DNA from 3 places in the Shinella sp. AETb1-6 genome. Region 2 is predicted to be linked to each of the others. Evidence: predicted binding sites of a transcription regulator. Region 2 holds the regulator's gene; each other region holds the start of a gene.

Region 1 (8,070 bases), on a different contig from region 2:
CCGGAACCTCGTCCTTGTTCTTGCCCTTCTCGCGGTACTTCTCCTCGATCTTCCACTCGATGGGAAGGCCGTGGCAGTCCCAGCCGGGCACGTAATTGGCGTCATAGCCGCGCATCTGGAAAGAGCGGGTGATGACGTCCTTGAGGATCTTGTTCAGCGCGTGGCCGATATGGATGTTGCCGTTGGCATAGGGCGGACCGTCGTGCAGCACGAATTTTTCGCGGCCGGCGGCGGAGGCACGCAGCTTCTTGTAGAGGTTCATCTGCTGCCAGCGGGCCACCGTTTCCGGCTCCTTCTGCGGCAGGCCGGCGCGCATCGGGAAATCCGTCTGCGGCAGGTTGAGTGTGGACGAATAATCGACTTTTTCAGGCGTATCGGTCATGGATATGGCTATCGTCTTTGTTCGCGCGCTTTGTGCGCATGCGGGGAATATCGGTCAGTGCACCGGCAATGACGGCGGGGGCGCTTCAGGAACGCCCGAAATCCCGGACCTTCCGGCCTCGCTCAGAGCGCGCGGAAGGCCGGGCCACTAATTCGCAGATCGATGGTCAGCCGGTGGAGCATCATGCGCGCGGTCTTACGGGGTTTTCGGCGGTTTGAAAAGACTGCGGGAGGATATTTGGAGGGCGGTGCTAGATCGCCACCTCAGAAACAGAGACGCTGGTCGATGTCCCCGAGCGGGCGCACGCCGGAGAGAAGCGCGCGCGCTTCTTCCTCGTCGCGCTTCATCTGCACGACGAGCGCGTCGAGACCGTCGAATTTCAGTTCATCACGCAGATGGCCGAAGAAGGAGACGGCGGAGATTTCGCCGTAGAGATCGCCGGAGAAGTCGAAGAGGAAGGTTTCGAGCAGCGGCGCGCCGTTCGACGTGACGGTGGGGCGGCGGCCGTAGCTTGCGACGCCGTCATGCAGGCTGCCGTCGGGACGGCGGAAGCGCACGGCGTAGATGCCGTTGCGCAGTTCCACTTCCGGCGGAAGCGCCATGTTGGCTGTGGGATAGCCGAGGGTGCGGCCGAGCTTCTTGCCGTCGATGACCTCGGCCTCGACGGTGTAGCGGTAGCCGAGCAGGCCGGCGGCTTCAGAAACGGCGCCCTCGCCGAGCAGGGAGCGTATGACACTGGAGGAGATGACCGAGGCGTTCTCGTCGCGGAAGGCATCGACCAGCGTCACGCCGAAACCGTTGTCCGGTCCGGCGGCCATCAGGAAGGCGGGGCCGCCTTCCCTGCCCTTGCCGAAGTGGAAATCGAAGCCGGTGACGACCTCCGAGGCGTGCAGCCATTCGAGCAGGACGGCGCCGATGAAATCGTGCGCCGACATTTCCGAGAAGGTGCGGTCGAACGGGTATTCGATGACGGCGGAAAAGCCCATGCCCTCCAGGATACGGGCCTTGAGGGGGGCGGGCGTCAAGCGGAAAACGGGCGTATCCGGCCGGAAGATCGTGCGCGGATGCGGCTCGAAGGTCAGCACCAGGGCCGGGATGCCGCGGCTTTTGGCAATGTCCAGCGCCCGTTGCAGCACGGCCTGGTGGCCGCGGTGCACGCCGTCGAAATTGCCGATGGCGATGACGCCACCGCGCAGATGCTCCGGCAGCGGCTGTTTCGTCTCGTTCCTGTGAAATACCGTCATGACGACCGTCTCCGTCCCGTCACTGTAGCCGGGGCATCCACCATTTCGGGTGGGCCCGTTCCTGATCCAGGAAGGCAGCAAGCTTCGCCTCGTCGGTGCGGCCGCCTTCGACATAATGCTGGGCGTGGATGCCGCCGGATATGTAGAGCACATCCAGGCCATAGGCCTCGGCGCCGCACACATCCGTCGGCATGCCGTCGCCCACGGCAATGACCCGCGACAGGTCGACGTCGCCGCGCACGTCGCGCGCCTCGGCGATCGCCTTGTCGTAGATCGGGCGGTGCGGCTTTCCGGCAATCTCCGTCGTGCAGCCGAGCTCCTCATAGGCTTTGGCGAGTGCGCCGGCGCAGACGATGAGCCTGTGGCCGCGCTCGACGACGAGATCCGGGTTGGCGCAGATGAAAGGCAGCTTGCGGGCGGCCAGTGCCGCGAGTTCCTCGCGGTAGTCCTCGACGGTTTCCGTGTCGTCCTCGCGCAGGCCCGCGCAGACGACGATACCGGCCTCGTCCATGCCGACAGGCTCGACGTTGAGACCATCGAGCAACGGCAGGTCCTTCTCGGCGCCGATGAAATAGACCTTCCTGGGCCCCTTGGCGATCAGCGCGCGGGTCACGTCACCGGAGGTGACGATGCGGTCATAGGCATCGTCACGCACGCCCAGTCCGCGGATCTGCACCTTTACGCCGGGATGGGGGCGCGGCGAATTGGTGATGAGAACGACGGTCATGCCGGCGGCACGGGCTTCGGCAAGCGCTTCGGACGCGTGGGAAAAGGCCTCCACCCCGTTGTGCAGCACGCCCCAGACGTCGCAGAGCATCACGTCGTAGCGGTCGGCGATGTCGCGGATGGATTGGATGCGCTGGGCCATGAGGGGAGTTCCGTATCGAAATCAGGCCCGCGTGACATCGCAAAGCGACGCCAAGAAAACAAGTCTCTCCCTGCAATTTTGGCGCATCCACAGACAAAGTTGCGAAAATTCACACGCGTGCCTTGATGGCGTGGCAGGAGGTTCCCATCTGCCGGCCGCGGCGACCGCCCATGGCAAAGAATTTTGCCAGCGCGGTTCTTGACTCGAGAGAAAGCCCCCCTTATCTCGGAGCCGCTAGCACTCTCCAACGATGAGTGCTAACAATAATCCATCGGACCCGTTCGGGTCCGCAATGTCATTTGATCGAGGGATTAGACAATGGCAAGCACCACCTTCCGCCCGCTTCACGACCGCGTCGTCGTTCGTCGCGTCGAATCCGAAGCCAAGACCAAGGGCGGCATCATCATTCCGGATACCGCCAAGGAAAAGCCGCAGGAAGGCGAAATCGTCGCTGTCGGCACCGGCGCTCGTGACGAGTCCGGCAAGGTTATCCCGCTGGATGTCAAGGCTGGCGACCGCGTCCTGTTCGGCAAGTGGTCGGGCACCGAAGTCAAGCTCGACGGCGAAGACCTTCTGATCATGAAGGAAGCCGACATCATGGGCATCATCGGCTGATCAGCCGGTAACCCGTTCCGCAATTCGCTGATATCAATTCAGGAGTCCTCACAATGGCAGCCAAAGAAGTCAAATTCGGCCGCACCGCGCGCGAAAAGATGCTGCGTGGCGTCGACGTTCTCGCAGACGCAGTCAAGGTAACGCTCGGCCCGAAGGGTCGTAACGTCGTCATCGACAAGTCCTTCGGCGCACCGCGCATCACCAAGGACGGCGTTTCCGTCGCCAAGGAAATCGAACTGGAAGACAAGTTCGAGAACATGGGCGCCCAGCTCGTTCGCGAAGTCGCTTCCAAGACCAACGACATTGCCGGCGACGGCACGACGACCGCAACCGTTCTGGCCCAGGCCATCGTTCGCGAAGGCCACAAGGCCGTTGCCGCCGGCATGAACCCGATGGACCTGAAGCGCGGCATCGACCTTGCCGTTGCCGAAGTCGTCAAGGATCTCCAGGCCAAGGCCAAGAAGATCAACACGTCGGAAGAAGTCGCCCAGGTCGGCACGATCTCCGCGAACGGCGACAAGCAGGTCGGTCTCGACATTGCTGAAGCCATGCAGAAGGTCGGCAACGAAGGCGTCATCACGGTTGAAGAAGCCAAGACCGCCGAAACCGAACTCGAAGTCGTCGAAGGCATGCAGTTCGACCGCGGCTACCTGTCGCCCTACTTCGTGACCAACCCGGAAAAGATGGTCGCCGACCTCGAAGACGCTTTCATTCTCCTGCACGAGAAGAAGCTCTCGAACCTCCAGGCGATGCTCCCGGTTCTCGAAGCCGTCGTCCAGACCGGCAAGCCGCTGGTCATCATCGCTGAAGACGTCGAAGGCGAAGCCCTCGCAACGCTCGTCGTCAACAAGCTGCGTGGCGGCCTCAAGATCGCTGCCGTCAAGGCTCCGGGCTTCGGCGACCGCCGCAAGGCCATGCTCGAAGACATCGCCATCCTGACGGGCGGCACGGTCATCTCCGAAGACCTCGGCATCAAGCTCGAAAACGTAACGCTCGACATGCTCGGCCGTTCGAAGAAGGTTTCGATCTCCAAGGAAAACACGACGATCGTCGACGGTGCCGGCCAGAAGGCTGAAATCGAAGGCCGTGTCGCGCAGATCAAGGCCCAGATCGAAGAAACCACCTCCGACTACGACCGCGAGAAGCTGCAGGAACGCCTTGCCAAGCTCGCTGGCGGCGTTGCCGTCATCCGCGTCGGCGGTTCGACGGAAGTCGAAGTGAAGGAAAAGAAGGACCGCATCGACGACGCCCTCAACGCGACGCGCGCTGCCGTTCAGGAAGGCATCGTACCGGGCGGTGGCGTTGCCCTGCTCCGTTCGTCCACGAAGATCACCGTCAAGGGTGAGAACGCAGACCAGGAAGCCGGCATCAACATCATCCGCCGCGCCCTCCAGGCCCTCGTTCGCCAGATCGCTGACAACGCAGGTGACGAAGCCTCCATCGTCGTCGGCAAGATCCTCGAGAAGAACGAAGACAACTACGGCTACAACGCCCAGACCGGCGAATACGGCGACCTGATCTCGCTCGGCATCGTCGACCCGGTCAAGGTTGTCCGCACGGCTCTGCAGAACGCTGCTTCGGTTGCCTCGCTGCTGATCACGACGGAAGCGATGATCGCCGAACTGCCGAAGAAGGACGCTCCGGCCGGCATGCCTGGCGGCATGGGCGGCATGGGCGGCATGGACATGATGTGATAGGCGAAAGCCTTCACATCTGAGCCAACCGGTTCAGTTACGAAAGGGCGGTCTTCGGGCCGCCCTTTTTGTTTTGCCGCACCCGGACCTGCATCGTTTCCGGAAGAAGAATTTTTCCGTCCGTATAATAATTTTCAAAAAGCCGTTGATGGCTCTAAAAAACCAACTATAAAGGCGCCCCAAGTGAGCTTTAAAGATTCACAGGGGGGCCTAAGGCGCTGAAAACCCGGTATCATTGCTTCCGGTAATCCGCCTGCGACTATCCCCACGGCATTACGAAACCGCCATGGCCTTGACGGAGAGGCAGCGACGGTCTTCTCCGCATACGTCCGACCCGATATGCACAGCGGCGCCGGATGCAGTTCAGTTCATAGAGAAGTGTGGCGGCCAGCTTCGGGGAGCTCGTCGATGCACGCTTTTAGCATGTCGTGCGGCGCAATCGCCCATGGCATCTCGGTCAAATTCGAGCAACTGCCTGAGGTCGTAGGTGTTCAAGATAATCAAGACTGATCTCTCGTCGCCCTTTCTGCCGGGTTCGATGGAATTCGACGAGACGGACAATGAGCTCCTCACCCAATATTGCGTGACGGAGCGCTGGACGGGCGATCTCTCCAACGGTCTCTTCACGCTCGGCGAGAAGGCGACGCTGGCGCACGGCATGACGGAGCGGACCTGCGGGCTGCTCAACCTCATCCGGTGCTACGAACCGCTGGATCGCACCCGCGTGCTGGAGCTGTTCGAGCAGGCAGCCGCCTCCTCGTCTTCCTTCTGCTTTTCCACGACCATTCATCTGGATGGCACGCCGCGCCAGCCGGTGTTCTGCGTCGGCGAATCGACGGGGCTGGAAGAGAAATACGCCGGCACGATCATCGGCGTCTTCATCTTCCCCCGCTTCCAGATCGACCTTGCCGGCCGACGCTTCAAGCGGCAGTAGGCGAAACGGCTACGCCGCCTCGCTCGCCTTGCGGGCCGCGCGGATGCGCTCCATCGGCATCGGGCGCCCGAGGAAATAACCCTGCGCCTCGTCGCAGCCCTCGTCGAGCAGGATATCGAGCTGGTTGCGCGTCTCCACGCCTTCCGCCAGCACCGGGACGCGCAGCGTGTGGCCAAGCGCCAGGATGGCGCGGATGATGGCCTTGGCTTCGGGGCTCGACTCCACCTCGCTCATGAAACTGCGGTCGAGCTTGATCTTGTCGAAGGGGAAGGAACGCAGCGTTTCCAGGGACGAATAGCCGGTTCCAAAGTCGTCGATGGCGATGGTAACGCCGAAAGCCTTGATCCGGCGCAGCGTTTCGAGCGCCCGTTCCTTGTCGCCGATGATGGTCGATTCCGTGATTTCCAGCTCCAGCCGGCGTGGATCGAGGCCGGTTTCCTGCAGCACGCGCTGCACGAGGTCGGCGACATCGGCATTGCCGAGCTGGACCGGCGAGAGATTGACGGCGATCTTGTGCGCATTTTCCCAGCTGGCCGCCTCGCGGCAGGCTTCGCGCAACACCCATTCGCCGATCGGCAGGATGGCGCCGCATTCCTCGGCGATCGGAATGAAATCCGACGGCGGGATGGTGCCGCGGACCGGATGGTGCCAGCGCAGCAGAACCTCGTAACCGAGCGTTTCACCGGTATGGACGGCCTTCTGGACCTGATAGTGCAGTTCCAGCTCATCGCGCCTGACAGCCTGCCACAGGTCGTTTGCGATCAGGCGACGGCGCCGGGCTGCCTCGTCCATCGAGACCTCGTAGAAGCAGACGGTCTGGGTCAGCGCCTCCTTCGCCCTGTACATGGCGAGGTCGGCATTGTTGAGCAATGCGCCGATATTGTCGGCATCCTGGGGATAGATGGCGACGCCTAGGCTGGCGCCCGGCCGGATATCATAGCCATCGATGCGGATCTGTTCGCTGAGGCACGTTTCCAGGCGCTGGATGAAGCCGGTCAGTTCCGTCATGTCCTCGAAGCGCTTGGAGGCGGCGAATTCATCCCCACCCAACCGCGCGATGGTCTCGTTGGCGCCAAGGCTCGCCTGCATGCGGCGCGAGAGCGTCGCCAGCACTTCGTCGCCCGCGGCATGGCCGCGCGTATCGTTGATCTCCTTGAACTTGTCGAGGTCGATGGCGATGACCGCCACCTTGCCACCGGACCGGCGGGCGGACAGCAGATCGGCCTCGAGCCGGTCGTTGAAGCTCGCGCGATTGGGCAGGCCCGTCAGGCTGTCGTGACGCGCCAGGAAGGAGATCTGCTCTTCGGAACGCAGGCGCTCGGACACGTCCTCATAGGTCGCGACCCACGAACCGTCGGGCAGGATGCGATGATAGAGTTGCACGGAGACGCCTCTGGAGAATTTCTCGACGATGGCATCGACCTCGCGCGTCTGGAGCGCAGCGCGGCGGCGCGCATAGATATCCCGCGCCCTTGCCTGCCGCGCTTCCGGATCGGAGAGGAAGCCCGCAACGCCGAGGTCGATGATTTCCCGAAGGGTCATGCCGGGCTTGATACCGCCTTCGGGAAAGCCGAAGATTTCGCTGTAGCGCCGGTTGGCGAGCAGCAGACGCTCGTCCTTGTCGAACAGGCAGAGCCCCTGCGACATGTTCTCCAGCGCCAGGTCGAGGTTTTTCGTCACCTCCGCCAGACGGTCGGCATCGGCCTTGTCCTGCGTGATGTCCTTGGTGATGTTGGCATAGCCGACAAGATCACCGCTCGTGTCATGGATCGGGTCCATCACCGTGTTGGCCCAGAAACGGGATCCGTCCTTGCGGTAGCACCAGCCCTCGGTCTCGAACTTTCCCTGCTCGCGCGCGATGCGCAGGGCGCGCTCGGGCTCGCCCGCCGCACGATCTTCGGCGCTGTAGAAGCGTGAAAAGTGCTGGCCGACGATCTCGCCGGCCGTAAAGCCCATCTTGCGTTCGGCGCCGTCGTTCCAGTTCGCCACCCGCCCGTCTGCGTCCAGCATGTAGATGGCGTAATCCTTCACGCCCTGCAGAAGCATGGAGAAGCGGCGCGTGTTCTCGCTCGCGGTCATCTCGGCCTGGCGGGCGAAAACGGCAGCCGTCAGTCCCGCGACGAGCAGCGAGAAAGCAACGATCGCAATAAGGGGCACCATGATGCCCGTCGACAGCATTGTCTGGCCGTTCACCGGCATGAGGCCGGGTTCGATGCGCACGGCGGCCATGGCCGTGAAATGCAGCGAAACGACGCCGAGCGCGATCAGGCTGGTGGCCAGCGCGCGGTCGCGCGCACGCGGTGCCGGCCGCAAGCAGCAGATCAGTCCCAGTG
Region 2 (8,070 bases):
TGCCAGCGGGCAAGGTCGACGCCTTCCTTGAGGCGAAGGCCCATCAGGAGCAGTTCATCGGCCTGCGCCTCGCGCTCCAGAAGCTCCTGCTCGATCATGCCGTGCCCTTCGGCCTCCACGAGGCCGAGCCAGGCTTCCGGCTTGCGCTCGGTCGCCGTCGCGATCTTCGCGCCGCCGGTCGTCAGGCGTCCATGCGCGCCGGGGCCGATGCCGACATAATCGCCGTAGCGCCAGTAGGTCAGGTTATGGCGGCTCTCGCAGCCGGGGCGGGCGTGGTTGGAGACTTCATAAGCCGGCATGCCCTCACGCTCGGTGATCTCCTGCGTCGCCTCGTAGAGCACGGCCGACTGCTCGCCGTCGGGCACGATCAGCTTTCCGGCCTTGTGCAGGCCGTAGAAGGGCGTGCCTTCCTCGATGGTGAGCTGGTAGAGCGAAAGGTGGTCGACCGCGTAGGACACCGCCTCCTTGAGCTCCAGGTCCCACTCCGCCACCGTCTGGTTCGGGCGGGCATAGATCAGGTCGAAGGACATGCGCGGAAAGATGTCGCGCGCCAGCCTGATCGCCTTCAGCGCATCGGCGACGTCATGCAGCCGTCCCAGGAATTTCAGGTCGCGGTCGTTCAGCGCCTGCACGCCGAGCGAGACGCGGTTGACGCCGGCGGCGCGATAGCCGCGGAAACGCTCCGCCTCCACGCTGGACGGGTTGGCCTCCAGGGTGATCTCGATACCGTCAGGCACATGCCAGTGCCGCGCGATGCCGTTGAGAATGGCGTCCACCGTTTCCGGCGCCATCAGCGATGGCGTGCCGCCGCCCATGAAGATGCTGGTCACGGTGCGCGAGCCCGCCATGCGGCGCATCGTCGCCATTTCCTTCAGGAAGGCCTGCACGAAGCGCGGCTGGTCCACCGGCTGGTGGCGGACATGGCTGTTGAAGTCGCAATAGGGGCATTTGGCGGCACAGAACGGCCAGTGCACATACACGCCGAAGCCGGGATCGGAGAGATCCGTCAGGATGCTCGGCCGCATGTCGAAGGGCACTGCCGTCATGGGTCGTTTACGCCTTCAGGCAGGTTTCGACGAAGATCTTGAAGGCGCGGGCGCGGTGCGACAGCGCGGCCGCGTCGCCGGGCTTCCAGCCGTGCTTTTCCTCCGCACTCATCTCGCCGAACGTCGTCGCGTAGCCTTCCGGCTGGAATATGGGATCGTAGCCGAAGCCGCTGGTGCCGCGCGGCGGCCACACGACATGGCCCTCGACTTCGCCGCGGAAGAGTTCGGTATGACCGTCCGGCCAGGCAAGGCAAAGCACGGAGACGAAGCGCGCGGTGCGGTCCTTCGCCTCTGTCGCGCCTTTCTCGGCAAGCGCCTTCTCGACCTTCTCCATGGCCATGGCGAAGTCGCGCGTGCCGGTCGCCGTTTCCGCCCAATTTGCGGTATAGACGCCGGGGGCGCCATCAAGGGCATCGATGACGATGCCGGAATCGTCCGAAAGCGCGGGCAGGCCGGAGGCCCTGGCCGAGGCGAGCGCCTTGATGGCGGCATTCTCCTCGAAGGTCGTGCCGGTTTCGTCGGGCTCTTCGAAGTTCAGTTCGGCGGCGGATTTCGCCGAAAAGCCGAAGGGACCGATCAGGTCCTCGATCTCGCGGATCTTGCCTGCATTGTGACTGGCGACGACGATCGTCTTGGTATCGAGCTTGCGCATGAGGTTTCCCTAGGCGATGTTCCACAGGCCGGGCTCGGCACATTCGAGGCTGTTGCCGGCGGGGTCGCGGAAATAGATGGAGCGGGCGCCGTTCGGCCAGTGAAAATCCGCTTCGATGGCGATGCCGGCTTCTACGAGCTTTTCGACCCAGAAATCAAGCTCCGGCCCCGGCACGCGGAAACAGGCATGGCCCGGACCGCGCGCCCCGTGCGCGGGCACGGCGCTCCCCGGCGAGGCGTGGATGGTCTCTGCCGGATTGAAGATCAGCAGAACGCCGGGACCGCAGCGGAAGAAAACGTCGCGGTTTGCCTGGCGCGCGATCTTCTCCAGCCCCAGGATACCGCCATAGAAGGCTTCCGCCGCGTCGAGGTCGTCCACGTAGAGCGCGGTTTCGAGAATACCTTCGAGCGCGGCGGCCATGGGCAAATCCCTCTCAGGCGATGGCCTGCTTCTGCATCTCGACGAGTTCGGCAATGCCGTTGCGGGCGAGCAGCATCAGCGAGGCGAATTCCTCCTCGGTGAACGGCTTGCCTTCGGCGGTGCCCTGGATCTCGACGATGCCGCCCGAGCCCGTCATGACGAAGTTCGCGTCGGTTTCTGCGGCGGAGTCTTCGAGATAATCGAGGTCGATCACCGACTGGGCGGCGAAGATGCCGCAGGAGATGGCCGCGACATGATCCTTCAGGACCTTTTCGGTCTTGATCATGCTGCGGGCTTCCATCCACTTCAGGCAGTCGTGCAGGGCTACCCAGGCGCCGGTGATGGAGGCGGTGCGGGTGCCGCCATCGGCCTGGATGACGTCGCAGTCGATGGTGATCTGGCGTTCGCCGAGCGCTTCGAGATCGACGATGGCGCGCAGCGACCGGCCGATGAGGCGCTGGATCTCCTGCGTGCGGCCGCCCTGCTTGCCGGCTGCGGCCTCGCGCTTCATGCGGTCGCCGGTGGCGCGCGGCAGCATGCCGTATTCGGCGGTCACCCAGCCCTTGCCGCTGTTGCGCAGCCACGGCGGCGTCTTGTCCTCAAGGCTTGCGGTGACCAGAACATGCGTGTCACCGAACTTGACGAGACAGGATCCCTCGGCATGCTTGGAAACGTTGCGCTCGAAAGAAACCTTGCGCATCTGATCGGTTTTTCTGCCGGACGGCCGCATTGCGAACTCCTCATTGGTATGGTGGGAGTGCTTTAGACCGTTTCGCCGGGCGAGGGAATGCCGGTGCGGCAACTGGTTGGAAAATCCGTTTTGCGCTGCCCTCAGAAATCACTATATTCCAGGGGAGTAACAGGGTTGCAGACAGACGATGGTTTTGAGATCTCCGGGTCCTGACATTCAGGCGGCACTGGACGAACGTTCAGGGGAAGTCTTCCGCCGCATCGTGGAAAGCTATCTGGAAAGCGGCGAGCCGCTGGGTTCGCGAAACCTTTCCCGTATCCTGCCCATGTCGCTCTCGCCGGCCTCCGTGCGCAATGTTATGAGCGATCTGGAAGAGCTTGGGCTCATCTACTCCCCCCATGTCAGCGCCGGACGACTCCCCACGCAGCTCGGCCTGCGCTTTTTCGTCGATGCCTTCATGCAGGTCGGCAATATCTCGGCGGAGGATCGCGCCTCCATCGAGCGGCATGTGCGCCCGCATGGCCAGAAGCACGGCGCGGTCGAGACCATGATGAGCGAGGCGAGCCAGGCGCTGTCGGGCATGTCGCGCGGCGCAGGCCTCGTCATCACCACCAAGAACGATGCCGTTCTAAAACATGTCGAGTTCATCCGCCTGGAGCCGACCAAGGCGCTGGTCGTGCTCGTCGGCGATCACGACCAGGTGGAAAACCGCATCATCGAGTTGCCGGCCGGCGTCACCAGCTCGCAGCTCACCGAGGCTGCCAATTTCCTCAACGCGCATCTGGCCGGCAACACGCTGCTGGAGGCGCGCTCGCAGCTCGAGCGGCTGCGCGGCGAGATCAGCCGCGAGCTCGACCGGCTGTCGCAGGATCTCGTCGAGCGTGGCCTTGCCGTCTGGTCGGGCGATTTCGAGGAAAACAAGGCCACAAGGCTCATCGTGCGCGGCCGGGCCAATCTGCTGGAAGGGCTGGCCGGCGCCGACGATATCGATCGCCTGCGCCTGCTCTTCGACGATCTCGAGCGCAAGGAGAGCCTGATCGAGCTTTTGAACCTCGCCGAGACCGGCCCGGGGGTCCGCATCTTCATCGGCTCGGAGAACAAGCTGTTCTCGCTGTCCGGCTCCTCGCTGATCGTTGCGCCCTACCGCGATGGCGACGACAAGATCGTCGGTGCGGTGGGCGTCATCGGCCCGACACGGCTGAATTACTCCCGTATCGTGCCGATGGTGGACTATACGGCGCAGCTCATGTCGCGGCTTTCGCGCTGAGAGCCGGTATTCACCCTTCAGCCCTTGATTTTTCGGGTCTAAACCTCGATATCGGGCCCAAACCCCAACAGTGGCAATTCGGAGTACGTCATGACCGACGAGACCAAGAAACACGGACCTGACGAAGCGGTGGACAGCAATCTCGCCGCGGATGCAGCCGCGGAAGACGCGATCATCGAGGAGGAGGCCGTCGCCACGCCCGATCCGCTGGACGTTCTGCGCGCCGAAAACGCCGATCTCCGTGACAAGTACCTGCGGCTCGCCGCCGAGATGGACAATCTGCGCCGCCGCACCGAGCGCGATGTGAAGGACGCCAAGTCCTATTCCGTCGCCGGTTTCGCCCGCGACATGCTGGCGGTCTCCGACAACCTGCGCCGCGCGCTCGACGCCATCCCGGCCGATGCGCTGGAAAACGACGCGAGCCTGAAGGCACTGGCCGAGGGCGTGGAGATGACCGAACGGTCCATGCTGGGCGCCCTCGAGCGCCACGGCGTGCGCAAGCTCGACCCGATGGGCGAGAAGTTCGACCCGAACTTCCACCAGGCGATGTTCGAAGTGCCCAATCCCGATGTCGCCAACAACACGGTCGTCCAGGTCGTGCAGGCGGGCTTCACGATCGGCGAGCGCGTGCTGCGCCCGGCCATGGTCGGTGTGGCCAAGGGCGGCCCCAAGGCGCCCTCCGGCGAGGCGAATGCCGCGGACGCCTGATCGCGCGACAGGCTCAACGACACAAACAAAAACCGGCGGCCGAAAGGCCGCCGGTTTTTTTCATGCAGAGATGGCCGGGCTCAGGCCGCGGACGCCTGTTCCTCGCTGAGGCAGGCATAGATCGCGCTCTCGCTGTCGGAGGCGCGCAGCTTGGCGACCATCGCGGGATCGCGCAGCACGCGCGCAATGCGCGACAGGGCCTTGAGGTGATCTGCGCCTGCGCCTTCCGGCGCCAGGAGCAGGAAGACGAGATCGACCGGCTGATCGTCGAGTGCTTCGAAGTCCACGGGGGTTTCGAGCCTCGCGAAAAGGCCGACGATCTGGGTAAGTGCCCTCAGCTTGCCGTGCGGGATGGCGATGCCATTGCCCACGCCGGTCGAACCGAGCCGTTCACGCTGAAGGATGACGTCGAAGATCTCACGTTCCGGAATCCCGGTGATCTTGGCCGCTTTTGTCGCCAGTTCCTGAAGCAGCTGCTTCTTGGAATTGGCCTTCATCGCCGGAATAATCGCACTCTGCTGCAGTAGACCTGCCAATGCCATGCTTTTGTCCTCGTGCGCTGCGTGAAGGGGTTGAAGAGACGTGGTGCCGGTCAGCGGCACCACGTTCCCCCACTCAGCCTTTGATATTGGCTGCGTCGATCCAGCCAATATTTCCGTCGTTGCGTCGGTAGACGATATTGAGCTGCTCCGAGCCGGCGCTGCGGAAGAGAAGAACCGGATCGTCCGTCATGTCGAGCGCCATGACGGCACTTGCGACAGACATCGTCCTCAGTTTCTTCGTGCTTTCCGCAACGATGGTCGGTGCGTAGTCCTCGGGAAGCTCGTCGTCTTCGTCGGGGACCGAATCCATCACCGTGTAGGCTACTTCTGCAAAGGCATCGTGACCGTTGCCGTTATGGTGTGCCTTGAGCTTGCGCTTGTACCGGCGCAGGCGCTTCTCGATCCGTTCCGAGGCCGACTGGAAAGCGGCCAGAGGATCGTTTGCTTCGCCATTTGCCTGCAAGGCCATCCCCGTATCGAGGTGGATCTTGCAGTCCGCGCTGTACCGCGATCCCGCTTTTTCTACGGTGACCTGGCTCGAATATCCTCCGTCGAAATATTTGGTTACGGCATCTCCCATCTGCTCTTCAATGCGCTGACGGAAAGTTTCACCGATTTCCATATGTTTACCGGATACACGCACACTCATGGAGGTTTCCTCTCTTTCGTGATTTGCGTGCAACAGTCTATTCCAACCTCATCCACGTTCCAAGCTTTTCACGCATGTGATGTCGCGGGTATCGCCTGATAAAGAAAAACGGGGATATGTCTGGAATTCCGGCCTGTCTTCCCATTGGAATTGGGGCGCGCATTAGCCCGTCTGGCCGGTGAAGTCAATCGGCGGATTCAGCGATCGTTAACTTCCGGCCGTCGGAAGGTGGTTTGTGCAGGCCTGTTTTACGAGGCCGTGGCCCTGGCAAGCGCCCGCTTTTCCCGGCGCCGCTGCACGGACGATGGGATGTTCATCGCCTCGCGGTACTTGGCGACCGTGCGGCGTGCGAGATCCACCCCCCCCTTGCGCAGGGCATCGACGATGTCGTCGTCGGACAGTACCGCGGCAGGGTCCTCCTGCGTGATCATGGTGCGAATGCGGTGGCGTACGCTCTCGGCGGAATGGGAATCGCCGCCTTCGGCCGAGCCGATCGAGACGGTGAAGAAATATTTCAGCTCGAAAAGGCCGCGCGGCGTCAGCATGTATTTGTTGGACGTGACGCGGCTCACCGTCGATTCGTGCATCTTGATCGCGTCGGCGACCGTCTTGAGGTTCAGCGGGCGCAGATGATCGACGCCGTGCATGAGGAAGGCATCCTGCTGGCGCACGATCTCGGTGGCCACCTTCATGATGGTGCGGGCGCGCTGGTCGAGGCTGCGGGTCAGCCAGTTGGCCGTCTGGAGGCATTCGTTGAGGAAGCCGTGGTCTTCGCTGTCGCGGCGCGTGCGGCTGGAGACGTTGGCGTAGTAATCGCGGTTCACGAGCACGCGCGGCAGCGTGTCGGCGTTGAGCTCGATGTGCCAGGAGCCGTCAGGGGCAGCGCGCACGATGATGTCGGGCACCACGGCTTCCGATGCGCCCGTCTCGTAGCGCGTGCCCGGCTTGGGATCGAGCTTGCGGATTTCCGCCAGCATGTCCAGGAGGTCCTCCTCGCCCACGCCGCACAGCTTCTTGAGCGTGGCGAAATCGCGCCGGGCGAGCAGCTCGAGATTTCCCACGAGCGCGGCCATCGCCGGATCGAACCGGTCGAGCGCCCTCAGCTGGAGGGCGAGGCATTCGCTGAGCGAGCGGGCAAACACGCCGTGCGGCTCCAGCTGCTGCAGGCTTGCGAGAACGCGCTCCACCTCGGCCACCGGCTTGGCGAGCTTCAGCGCCGTCTCGGCGATATTGCCCTGCAGATAGCCGGCATCGTCCAGCTGGTCGACCAGATGCTGGGCGATCAGCCGGTCGATGGGGCTTGCGAGCGCGAAGGGGATCTGCTCGTTCAGGATATCGCGCAGCGTCTTGCGTGCGGCCACGAAGTCGTCGAGGTCATAGCCTTCGCCCGCCTCGCTGCCGGGCATCGACTTCCATTGGCCGATCAGCTCCGGGGCATCCGCGGCCCGCGGCCCGGCATCATCCGGAAACACGTTGTCGAGGCCGCCGTCGAAGGTTTCGGAGGCGTCGCCCGCGCTGCCCATCGTGGCATTGTCGTAGAGATCCGGCTGGCCGGCATCCTCATTGCCCATGCTTTCGGCAGGGCCGCGGTCGTCATTGACGAGAATATGGTCACTTGGCCCGCCACCGCCGCCATCGTCGGCCGGTGCGATTTCGAGCAGTGGATTCTTCTCGACTTCCTGCTCGATGAACTGGTTGAGCTCGAAATGCGTCATCTGCAGCAGCTGAATCGACTGCATCAGCTGCGGTGTCATGACCAGCGACTGGCTTTGGCGCAGAAAAAGGCTGGCTGCGAGTGCCATTCGGACGCGTTACTCCCCGGAAAAAACAGTTTCCGTCCGCCACGGTGGACGTGGCAAAATCCAACTGGCCCAAAAATTGCTTTTTTAGGGGGTTTGGTCAAGTCACAGCGACGAACTTGGTGAAGATCGCCGCTGTCGTCTCAAAGACTGAAGTTATCGCCGAGATAAAGGCGGCGGACATCGGGATTGTTGACGATGTCGTTCGCCCGGCCGTGGGTCAGCACTTCGCCGGCATGGATGATATAGGCCCGGTCGATCAGGCCGAGCGTCTCGCGCACATTGTGGTCGGTGAT
Region 3 (8,070 bases), on a different contig from region 2:
CGACAGCCTCAAGGACCGGGAGCATCGCCTGCAGGTTCGACAGCTTCTTCTCGTGGATCAGGATATAGGGATCTTCCAGTTCGACCCGCATCTTGTCCTGGTTGGTGACGAAGTAGGGCGAGAGATAGCCGCGGTCGAACTGCATGCCCTCGACCACTTCGAGTTCGGTCTCGGCGGTCTTGGCTTCCTCGACGGTGATGACGCCTTCGTTACCGACCTTCTCCATCGCCTCGGCGAGATAGCGGCCGATTTCGGAATCGCCATTGGCAGAGATGGTGCCGACCTGAGCGATCTCGGAATTGCTGGTGATCTTGCGGGCGTTGGTCTTCAGCTCCCTGACGACAGCATCAACGGCGAGATCGATGCCGCGCTTCAGGTCCATCGGATTCATGCCCGACGCCACCGCCTTGGCGCCTTCCTTGACGATTGCCTGGGCAAGCACGGTCGCGGTAGTCGTGCCGTCGCCCGCAAGATCGTTGGTCTTCGACGCCACTTCGCGCAGCATCTGGGCGCCCATGTTCTCGAACTTGTCTTCCAGTTCGATTTCCTTGGCGACAGAAACGCCGTCCTTGGTGATGCGAGGGGCGCCGAAGGACTTGTCGATGACGACATTGCGGCCCTTGGGTCCGAGCGTGACCTTCACGGCATTGGCGAGCACATCGACTCCACGCAGCATGCGTTCACGGGCATCGGTGTGAAACTTGACTTCTTTCGCAGCCATTTCTCTAACTCCTCAATAGGCAGCTATCTGACTGATGGTTTCGTGGTGCAAAGGCTCACGCAGCCTTTTTCTGCTCGGCCTGGGCTTCGATGATGCCCATGACATCGCTTTCCTTCATGATCAGCAGATCCTCGCCGTTGATCTTGATCTCGGTGCCGGACCATTTGCCGAACAGGATGCGATCGCCGGCCTTGACGTCGAGCGGCTGGATCTGGCCGGCCTCGTTGCGCGCGCCGGGACCGACGGCGATGACCTCGCCTTCCTGCGGCTTTTCCTTGGCGGTGTCGGGAATGATGATGCCGCCCTTGGTCTTCTCTTGGGATTCAACCCGGCGGACGAGAATGCGATCATGAAGCGGTCGGAACGACATGTTTTCCTCCAATGGACAAACAATGATGACGTTGTTCCCCCTGGCCGGACCGGATGACCAGTCCGGGCGGGTGCAAAACCTCGGTCGAGCTTTTTGCGCGAAATGATCTGGTTTTGCGATTTTTCGATTTCAAGAGGGCGAAATAAAAAAATTAGCACTCGAATGAAAGGGCTGCTAACACGCTGGAAAGGAACGATAAACAGCGCATTCGCGTTCAAAAATCCGTTGATGGCCGCAAAATTTTCCGCCACCTTCACAGTGTCATGAAAACGGAGATGAAGCATGCGATTTTCATCGGATCTGGAACGTCAGCTCAACGGCTACGGTCTTACCACCGCTCACATCCTTTACCGCATTCCCGATTTTGAATCCGTGCTGCAGACCTATGTCTGGCAGGACTACGACCTGGCGCCCGATTTTCCTGAGATGCACAAGTTCCTGGATTACTGGCAGACCACCCTCGATGGTCCCCTGCATTCCGTGCGCTATACCCATCAGCGTCTGATCGGACCCAACGAATGGCGCCGTGTCGAAGGCGAGTTCAAGCTCCACTGAGGTCTTGAAACTGGATTTTTATGCTCCTAGCTCTTTCGCGGCCGAGGCTTGATGAGCTCGGTGGTCGGTCAGTAAAGATCTTGAAAGGAATCGAACCAACGCCCTATCTGTTACATTCGCCACACGGCTGAAAATACTCGATGATTTACTGACCGCGAAGTGCCATGCGCGTGTTCAGCGGCGATCAATGTTTTCCTGATCGGCAATCGCCTTGACGACCTCTAAGTCCATTGCGGCACGCGGCTCAATTCGGGCAACCTCGCTGGCGACCTTGGCCCAATGCCAGTATTCGCTGGCATGACCTTGCGCCCGGCTTCGCGCTGCTCTTCGTTGCGCCTCGTAATAGGCATTGACTGGATCCGCAACGGCAAGCCGCCTGGCGTCCTCCTGCCAACGGCGGCGGATCACCCGGCGATATTCGATCCACTGCCTCAGAAATCCGATCATGCCCGGCCCCGCCGCGATGACAAAAGTTTAGATTGAGGAATCCAGATCGCCGAGGTGTCATCGCCGAACGGTATAGCGGTTCCTTCGTAGACACATATTCCAATCCAGGCGCAAATGACGGCATCAAGCATGTCTTCAAACGCCTTCAGCTGCCATGCCGGAGCCTCGGGGGAAGGCAGCAGCAAAACGTTAGAAGCGCCTGTTATTTCCTGGTCCAATCCGTCGATGATGGACTGCCAAGTTTCGAAGAGTTTGATGCGCCGGCCGGCGGGAGTTTCCGATGGCCAGTAATTGCGGGCCTTGCCCTGCTTGTAAGGCAGCCGCCTTTCGGCGCACATCAGTTCGACCAGAGCCGGATGCGGGTAGACTTCCAAAAGGCCCGGCACGCCAACTTCTTTCGTCAGTAGGCGATATCCGCAGCGCTCGAAGCCGCCCCTCAGATCGTCACTGATCTTTCCCGGTCTGATCGCACTCGGCGTGTGCGTGCTACAATGACGGGCGCCATAGGCTGCAGAAACCAGATTGTCCGAAACACGCCGCGCGGTGATTGGCCCAAGAGACAGGGGCATATCTACGGCAACAAGATCGACAGGAGCCTGAGCTGTTTCCTCTGCAGCAGCAAGGAGAGCGGCGGGTTCTGCGACGGAACCAAAAGGGCGTGAATTCGAGATCGGGCTTTCGTTGCCGTGATCCAAAAGGTGACGATAGGAAGATCCGGCAAAGATCAGGCGCCAATTACCAGCCGTGGAGGAAACCAGCGCGACACCGCTCGGCTGGCTCGTGGTCCACGCCGCATCAATACCCAGAATGGTCGTCATTGCTTTCCCCGACCATTCAATTGGCCCTGAAGCGATCGAATGCCGTCAGGTATTTGACCGGCGGATCGGCATCCCATCGATAGATTTCCGTGCGAAGGAAGTGCATCTCCCCCTTTAATGTCTCCTCGGGAAGTTCAATCCACCAGGATTTCGGACGGCCGTCCGATCCGTCAGACCAGCGGTATCCGCGCGCCTTGAGACGGTCCTTCATGTCGAAGGGACTGTTTTCCGCATAGATGCGAACCCGCGACCGCTGGCTGGCCTGATAAAGTTCGGCGAATGGCGCGGTGACCATGCTCGGTCGCACCTGCCCGAGCACTTCCAGCAGAGCAAAACAATCGTCGACCGCACGATGACCATCATGAAAATATCCGGACTGGCCGATTAGGTAGCCGAGCTTACTGCCCTCGAAGCCGCGCGCGGACCAGCCAATCTCCGAAACGGAACAGGCCCAGGCCTTATGCACGAAGACCGGCGAGAATGCTTCGCAGAACGGGCGGTCGAAACCTGCATTGTGGGCAATGATCAGATCGGCGGGCTCGATCAGGGCATTCAACAGGACAGTATCGATGGCCTGATCCGCAACCATGTCGTCAGTAATCCCGGTCAGGCGGGAGATGTCCGCCGGGATGGCGATTGCCGGCTGCCGCAGTCCGCCATAGACACCAGTGACGTCGCCGAGTTCTCCAGCATCATTGAAGGTGAAGGCGATCACGCCGATTTCGATGATTTCATCTGTGCGGTAGTTGAGGCCGGTCGTTTCGGTATCGAGGATGATGCCGCGACGCGGAAAACCCGGATGTGGATATTTTACGATTGGACGCGGCTGAAGCTTTCGCAATATGCGGTAGTTGCCGGTGGTTTCCAGATGATGTGCCATGGCTTCGTCATCAATGCCTAATGCGTCCTTCGCGATGACCTGCGGCCGGGCAACTCGCTCCTTGGTTACGGGAACAGGAGCTGCAAAGAAGTCGAGTTGCGAAGTCATTCCATTCCAATCGATTGCAGCGTCTTCGAACGCACAATACGTATTGGCGCCGGTACGAGCAACGCCCTTCCCCGCTCCAGTTCGCCTGGGGCCATCCGGCTATAGGGATTTCGAACAATCGCTCTTTCGGGCAAGGAATGACTTTAGGATTAGGCCTCGAAATCGTAGGATGCCCACATTGATTTGATGACTTTGAGAGCAGTCATGAACGAGCGGAAACCCCAGCCAAACCGGGAACATCACTTTTACGTCTCAATCGCCAAATTCCTGTTCCACCACTCTCAGCATGGCATTGTTACTGTACGCGATCCCATAAGGCTGGCGAATGCGGCACAACGTGGACTGCATCCTATCATGCTCTACGGCGTCACCGTCGCCGGTCTGCCGATCCGCTGGCTGACATTCTCGCCGGTGGACCAGCCTAAATCATTGTGCGGCGTACTGCTGACCGCCTGGAAGAACGCAAAGGGATTGCGCGGCCTACCAGATGTTCTTCGTATGAATCGCTACGTGGCACAGGCAGATCCGGGGCTGGCAGAGGATCTGGCCCAGATCGGCGTCCGCCTTGAGATTGCTGACGCCAAGGATAAGACAGTTCCTGCATCTCTGCGATCAGCCCAAGATGCTTCTGCGTGGCTATTGAAGAAATACGATCCGGCAGACATGTCGCTGGCCGAATCCGTCGAAGCTCTTTGTCACGATGCACGCGAGGGGTGTTGTCACATAAACGCGGCGTCAGTGAATTGAGCATAGAGACGGTGGGATGAAGACTCCTGCCGTCAGCTACAAGCGCCACCGTTTCCCGCAAGAGATCATCTCGAATGCGGTCTGGCTGTATTTCAGGTTTCCGCTGAGCTTACGCCTTGTCGAGGAAATGTTGCTGGAGCGCGGAATTGTTGTCTCTTATGAAACGATCCGTCGATGGGGTCGGAAATTCGGACCAGCCTACGCAAAGCAACTTCGTCGCAGGCGACCCTCGCGTCAGGATGTGTGGCATCTGGATGAGGTGGTGATTTCCATCGCCGGCAAAAAGCACTGGCTTTGGCGTGCCGTTGATCAAAATGGCTTTGTTCTCGACGAGATTGTTCAGAACCGACGCGATACGAAGGCTGCCAAGCGATTGCTCATCAGACTGCTGAAGAAAGCAGGCATGCCGCCCAAGCGGATCATCACCGACAAGCTTCGCTCATATGGCGCGGCCAAGCGTGAGGTTATGCCGGCTGTGGAGCACAGATCCCATAAGGGTCTCAATAATCGAGCGGAAAATTCCCATTTGCCACTGCGGAAACGGGAGAGGACGATGCAAGGTTTCCGATCACCGGGAAGTCTGCAGCGCTTCATCTCGATCTTCTCCGCACTTCGAAATCTCTTCGTCGCCCCACGTCATGTCAATCGGCATCGAAACGGGGCTCTGACGCAATCTCGATGACATCACGGCACTCCAACGATGCGTGCTTCAAGCAGATCGAGCTTTCCGCGCCCGTACATTTGCCTTTTGATGAGCTTGAGCTTTGTGATCTGGCCTTCCGTCTGGCCGTTCGACCACTTGGAGGTTATGGCATTCTGGATTGCGGCTCGGTCTCGGATAACGCCATTCGCGAATGATGCGACCAGGCTTTTCGCCGCGCGTTCGATCCAGGCCTCCAGATCACCGGAGGATTTGCGGCGCAACATGTCATGGAAGCTCTCAACGACATCCCTGGCCTCGACAAGGTCTGGCAGCCTCTCTTCGATGGCGGCAACCGTCATCGTTTGAGCCTTGGTCAGGTTGTTGCGCTCGAGGGTCATCAGGCGAACGACGGTGCGCGCGGCGGGAGAATGACCAAGTCCGCTTTCAGCCTTTTCTGCCCGCCTTCGTCTCGTTGCCCATTCGGTGACAACACGCAGGCTTCCGCCAAAACCAGCCAGTCGAAGCTGCCGCCACAGTTCGGCGCCATTACGCAATCCAGCATCCCATTGAGCTTCAAGCCAAGGCAGATGGGGTTCGAGAGAGGTTTGCCGGACCCGGAAGATGTCTGTCCGCTGACCACGAACGACACTGCGGACCAGCTTTCGGCTATGCCCAGTTCGGCGCACGATTTCCTTGATGGAGACACCATCGGCGACGAACCCGCGGATAACGGCATTTGCCTCTTCACGTCGCAGATATCCCTCGTATTGCAGCCGCTCAGCGGCAGTCAGAAGCTTCGGATTTACGGTTGCAGTGCCGATTGCCACCCGGACCTGCCGCATCGATTTACGAACGGCGTCAAGAAAGGCGTGGCTGGCGTTTTCCATCAGATGCCAACGGTCGGCAACCTGGTTGGCGTGTGGCAGGGCTCGTGAGACGGCCTGCGCATATCCACCACCACGGTCTCGTGCGACGATCTCGATCTGGTGTTGCTGAATCAGCCAGGCCTCGGCGGTCGCCTGTTCCCTGTCGGGCAATAATGCGATTGCCCTTCGACGTTCAAGATCGCAAATGATGGTGCCATATCGATGATTGCGTCGCCAGGCCCAGTCATCAATGCCGATGACGTTCGGAGGTATCGGCGCGGGGCGATCGTATCGGCGAACGGTTCGCAGCAGCGTATCATTACTCACCGGGAATCCGAGACGATCTGCAAACCGGGCCGCCGGGCGACCACCCAATGCGAGAGCGAGATGGCGAACCAGACAGTCCAGGCGTGCTGTCCGGCGAGCCATGGGGCGAATTACATCGTCGCCGAAGCGCTCGGCGAAAATCTTTCGGCGGCAATTGCCGGCATTACAGACAAAGCGTCTGACGGTTAGGTTCAGTTCGAGCCGCCGGCCCGCACACGGCAGATCGGCAAGCATCCGAGGATAGCGACTATGAACACGCCGAGAAAGGGTTCCACAGTGGGGGCATCTGCATTCTAGTGCACGGCCCGACGCCACGACAACGATCGCGCCAGCCGCATCGTGCACTGCTTCAACGTTGAATTCGGCGGGGATCAGATCGGAAAGTCGAATTCGGGTCTGCATGGCGCTGATTCTCCAGAGAAAACCACGCCAATTAAATCCTAAACATCATCGAGATTGAGTCAGAGCCCTTATTCCATGCCGAAACACAACGCTGGTATCGCTGACACTGGCCCGCGCGGAGGTTCCCGTGCCGGTGGCCTTGCGACTGTTCCTGCCCGAAAGCTGGACAAACGCTCCATTACGGATGTTGAAAGCCGGTATCCCCGAGCAGATGCGTCAGCCACGCACCAAGCCCGAGATCGCCCTGGAAGAGATCGATCGCCTGATGTCGACAGGCATGCGTTTCGGCGTCGTGCTTGCCGATGCGGGTTATGGTCTATCGGCTGCGTTCCGGCAGGGCCTGAGTGCTCGTGGTCTCGTCTGGGCGGTCGGCATTCCCAAGCATCAGAAGGTCTATCCCCATGATGTCGCGCTGATATTCCCGGTTTCCTCTCGTGGCCGGCCGCGCCAGCATCCCATACCGGACATCCTGTCGATGGCAGCCGAAACGATCCTTTCGGATGCGCGATGGAGGAAGGTCAGTTGGCGCCGCGGTACAAAAGGCCGCCTGTCAGCACGTTTTGCCGCAAGCCGTGTTCGTATTGCCGATGGCCCTCCACAGCGCATCCTCGACAAGGGCCAACAGCATATGCCCGGCGAAGAGGCTTGGCTGGTCGGCGAGTGGCGTTCGAGCGGGGAACGGAAATACTACGTGTCCAATCTGCCTGCTGATACAACGCTCAAGAAACTGGCCGGCGCCATCAAGGCCCGTTGGGTCTGCGAGCAGGCGCACCAGCAGATGAAAGAAGAGCTCGGCCTCGATCATTTCGAAGGCCGATCATGGAAAGGGCTGCACCGTCACGCCCTGATGACCATGATCGCATACGCCTTCCTCCAGCATCACCGCCTTCAGATCGCAAAGCGGGAAAAAAAACCAGAGGCGTCAACAGAACGGACCGCCTGAACCAACCCTGCCGGCAGTCCGGCGCGCCGTCATCGCAGCCCTGATCTTGATAGAAGCGGAAATCCGATGTCCGCACTGCAACCACCAGATCGGACGCCATCCTTTCAATCTGCCAAAGTAGTGCTAGAGGGTGTATATGCTACAATACGCATAATCACCAATCAGGTATGCCATGGCAGACAAGACCAAGCCATTTGCAGCACTGACCCTCGGCAGCCGCTCGGCGCTGAAGCTGCTCGCCGC

What was found. Region 2 encodes HrcA, which represses chaperone genes, less so after heat shock. Its sites were predicted from a motif close to GTTAGCACTCNCNNNNNGNGAGTGCTAAC; they were not measured.
Region 1: a site for HrcA is predicted at 2,728-2,756, ahead of groES (co-chaperone GroES). Genes of this name have one in related genera too.
Region 3: a site for HrcA is predicted at 1,242-1,270, ahead of groES (co-chaperone GroES). Genes of this name have one in related genera too.

The regions. Positions count from the first base shown of each region.
Region 1 is NZ_WUMM01000004.1:78,474-86,543, reverse strand. It holds gene ileS (isoleucine--tRNA ligase) at 1-382, opposite strand, end outside; gene GR158_RS08165 (bifunctional riboflavin kinase/FAD synthetase) at 646-1,626, opposite strand; gene GR158_RS08160 (TIGR01459 family HAD-type hydrolase) at 1,646-2,494, opposite strand; gene groES (co-chaperone GroES) at 2,813-3,109, shown strand; gene groL (chaperonin GroEL) at 3,163-4,803, shown strand; gene GR158_RS08145 (hypothetical protein) at 5,291-5,737, shown strand; gene GR158_RS08140 (EAL domain-containing protein) at 5,747-8,070, opposite strand, start outside.
Region 2 is NZ_WUMM01000002.1:391,204-399,273, reverse strand. It holds gene hemW (radical SAM family heme chaperone HemW) at 1-1,046, opposite strand, end outside; gene rdgB (RdgB/HAM1 family non-canonical purine NTP pyrophosphatase) at 1,054-1,698, opposite strand; gene GR158_RS05215 (VOC family protein) at 1,708-2,118, opposite strand; gene rph (ribonuclease PH) at 2,132-2,848, opposite strand; gene hrcA (heat-inducible transcriptional repressor HrcA) at 2,997-4,076, shown strand; gene grpE (nucleotide exchange factor GrpE) at 4,167-4,784, shown strand; gene ptsN (PTS IIA-like nitrogen regulatory protein PtsN) at 4,865-5,326, opposite strand; gene hpf (ribosome hibernation-promoting factor, HPF/YfiA family) at 5,400-5,975, opposite strand; gene rpoN (RNA polymerase factor sigma-54) at 6,224-7,777, opposite strand; gene lptB (LPS export ABC transporter ATP-binding protein) at 7,918-8,070, opposite strand, start outside.
Region 3 is NZ_WUMM01000011.1:81,314-89,383, reverse strand. It holds gene groL (chaperonin GroEL) at 1-721, opposite strand, end outside; gene groES (co-chaperone GroES) at 777-1,091, opposite strand; gene GR158_RS18995 (usg protein) at 1,374-1,646, shown strand; gene GR158_RS18990 (hypothetical protein) at 1,821-2,093, opposite strand; gene GR158_RS18985 (DUF429 domain-containing protein) at 2,090-2,911, opposite strand; gene GR158_RS18980 (3'-5' exonuclease) at 2,928-3,899, opposite strand; gene GR158_RS18975 (hypothetical protein) at 4,104-4,646, shown strand; partial or broken gene GR158_RS18970 (IS6 family transposase) at 4,659-5,292, shown strand; gene GR158_RS18965 (ISL3 family transposase) at 5,331-6,884, opposite strand; partial or broken gene GR158_RS18960 (IS701 family transposase) at 6,973-7,812, shown strand; gene GR158_RS18955 (hypothetical protein) at 8,000-8,070, shown strand, end outside.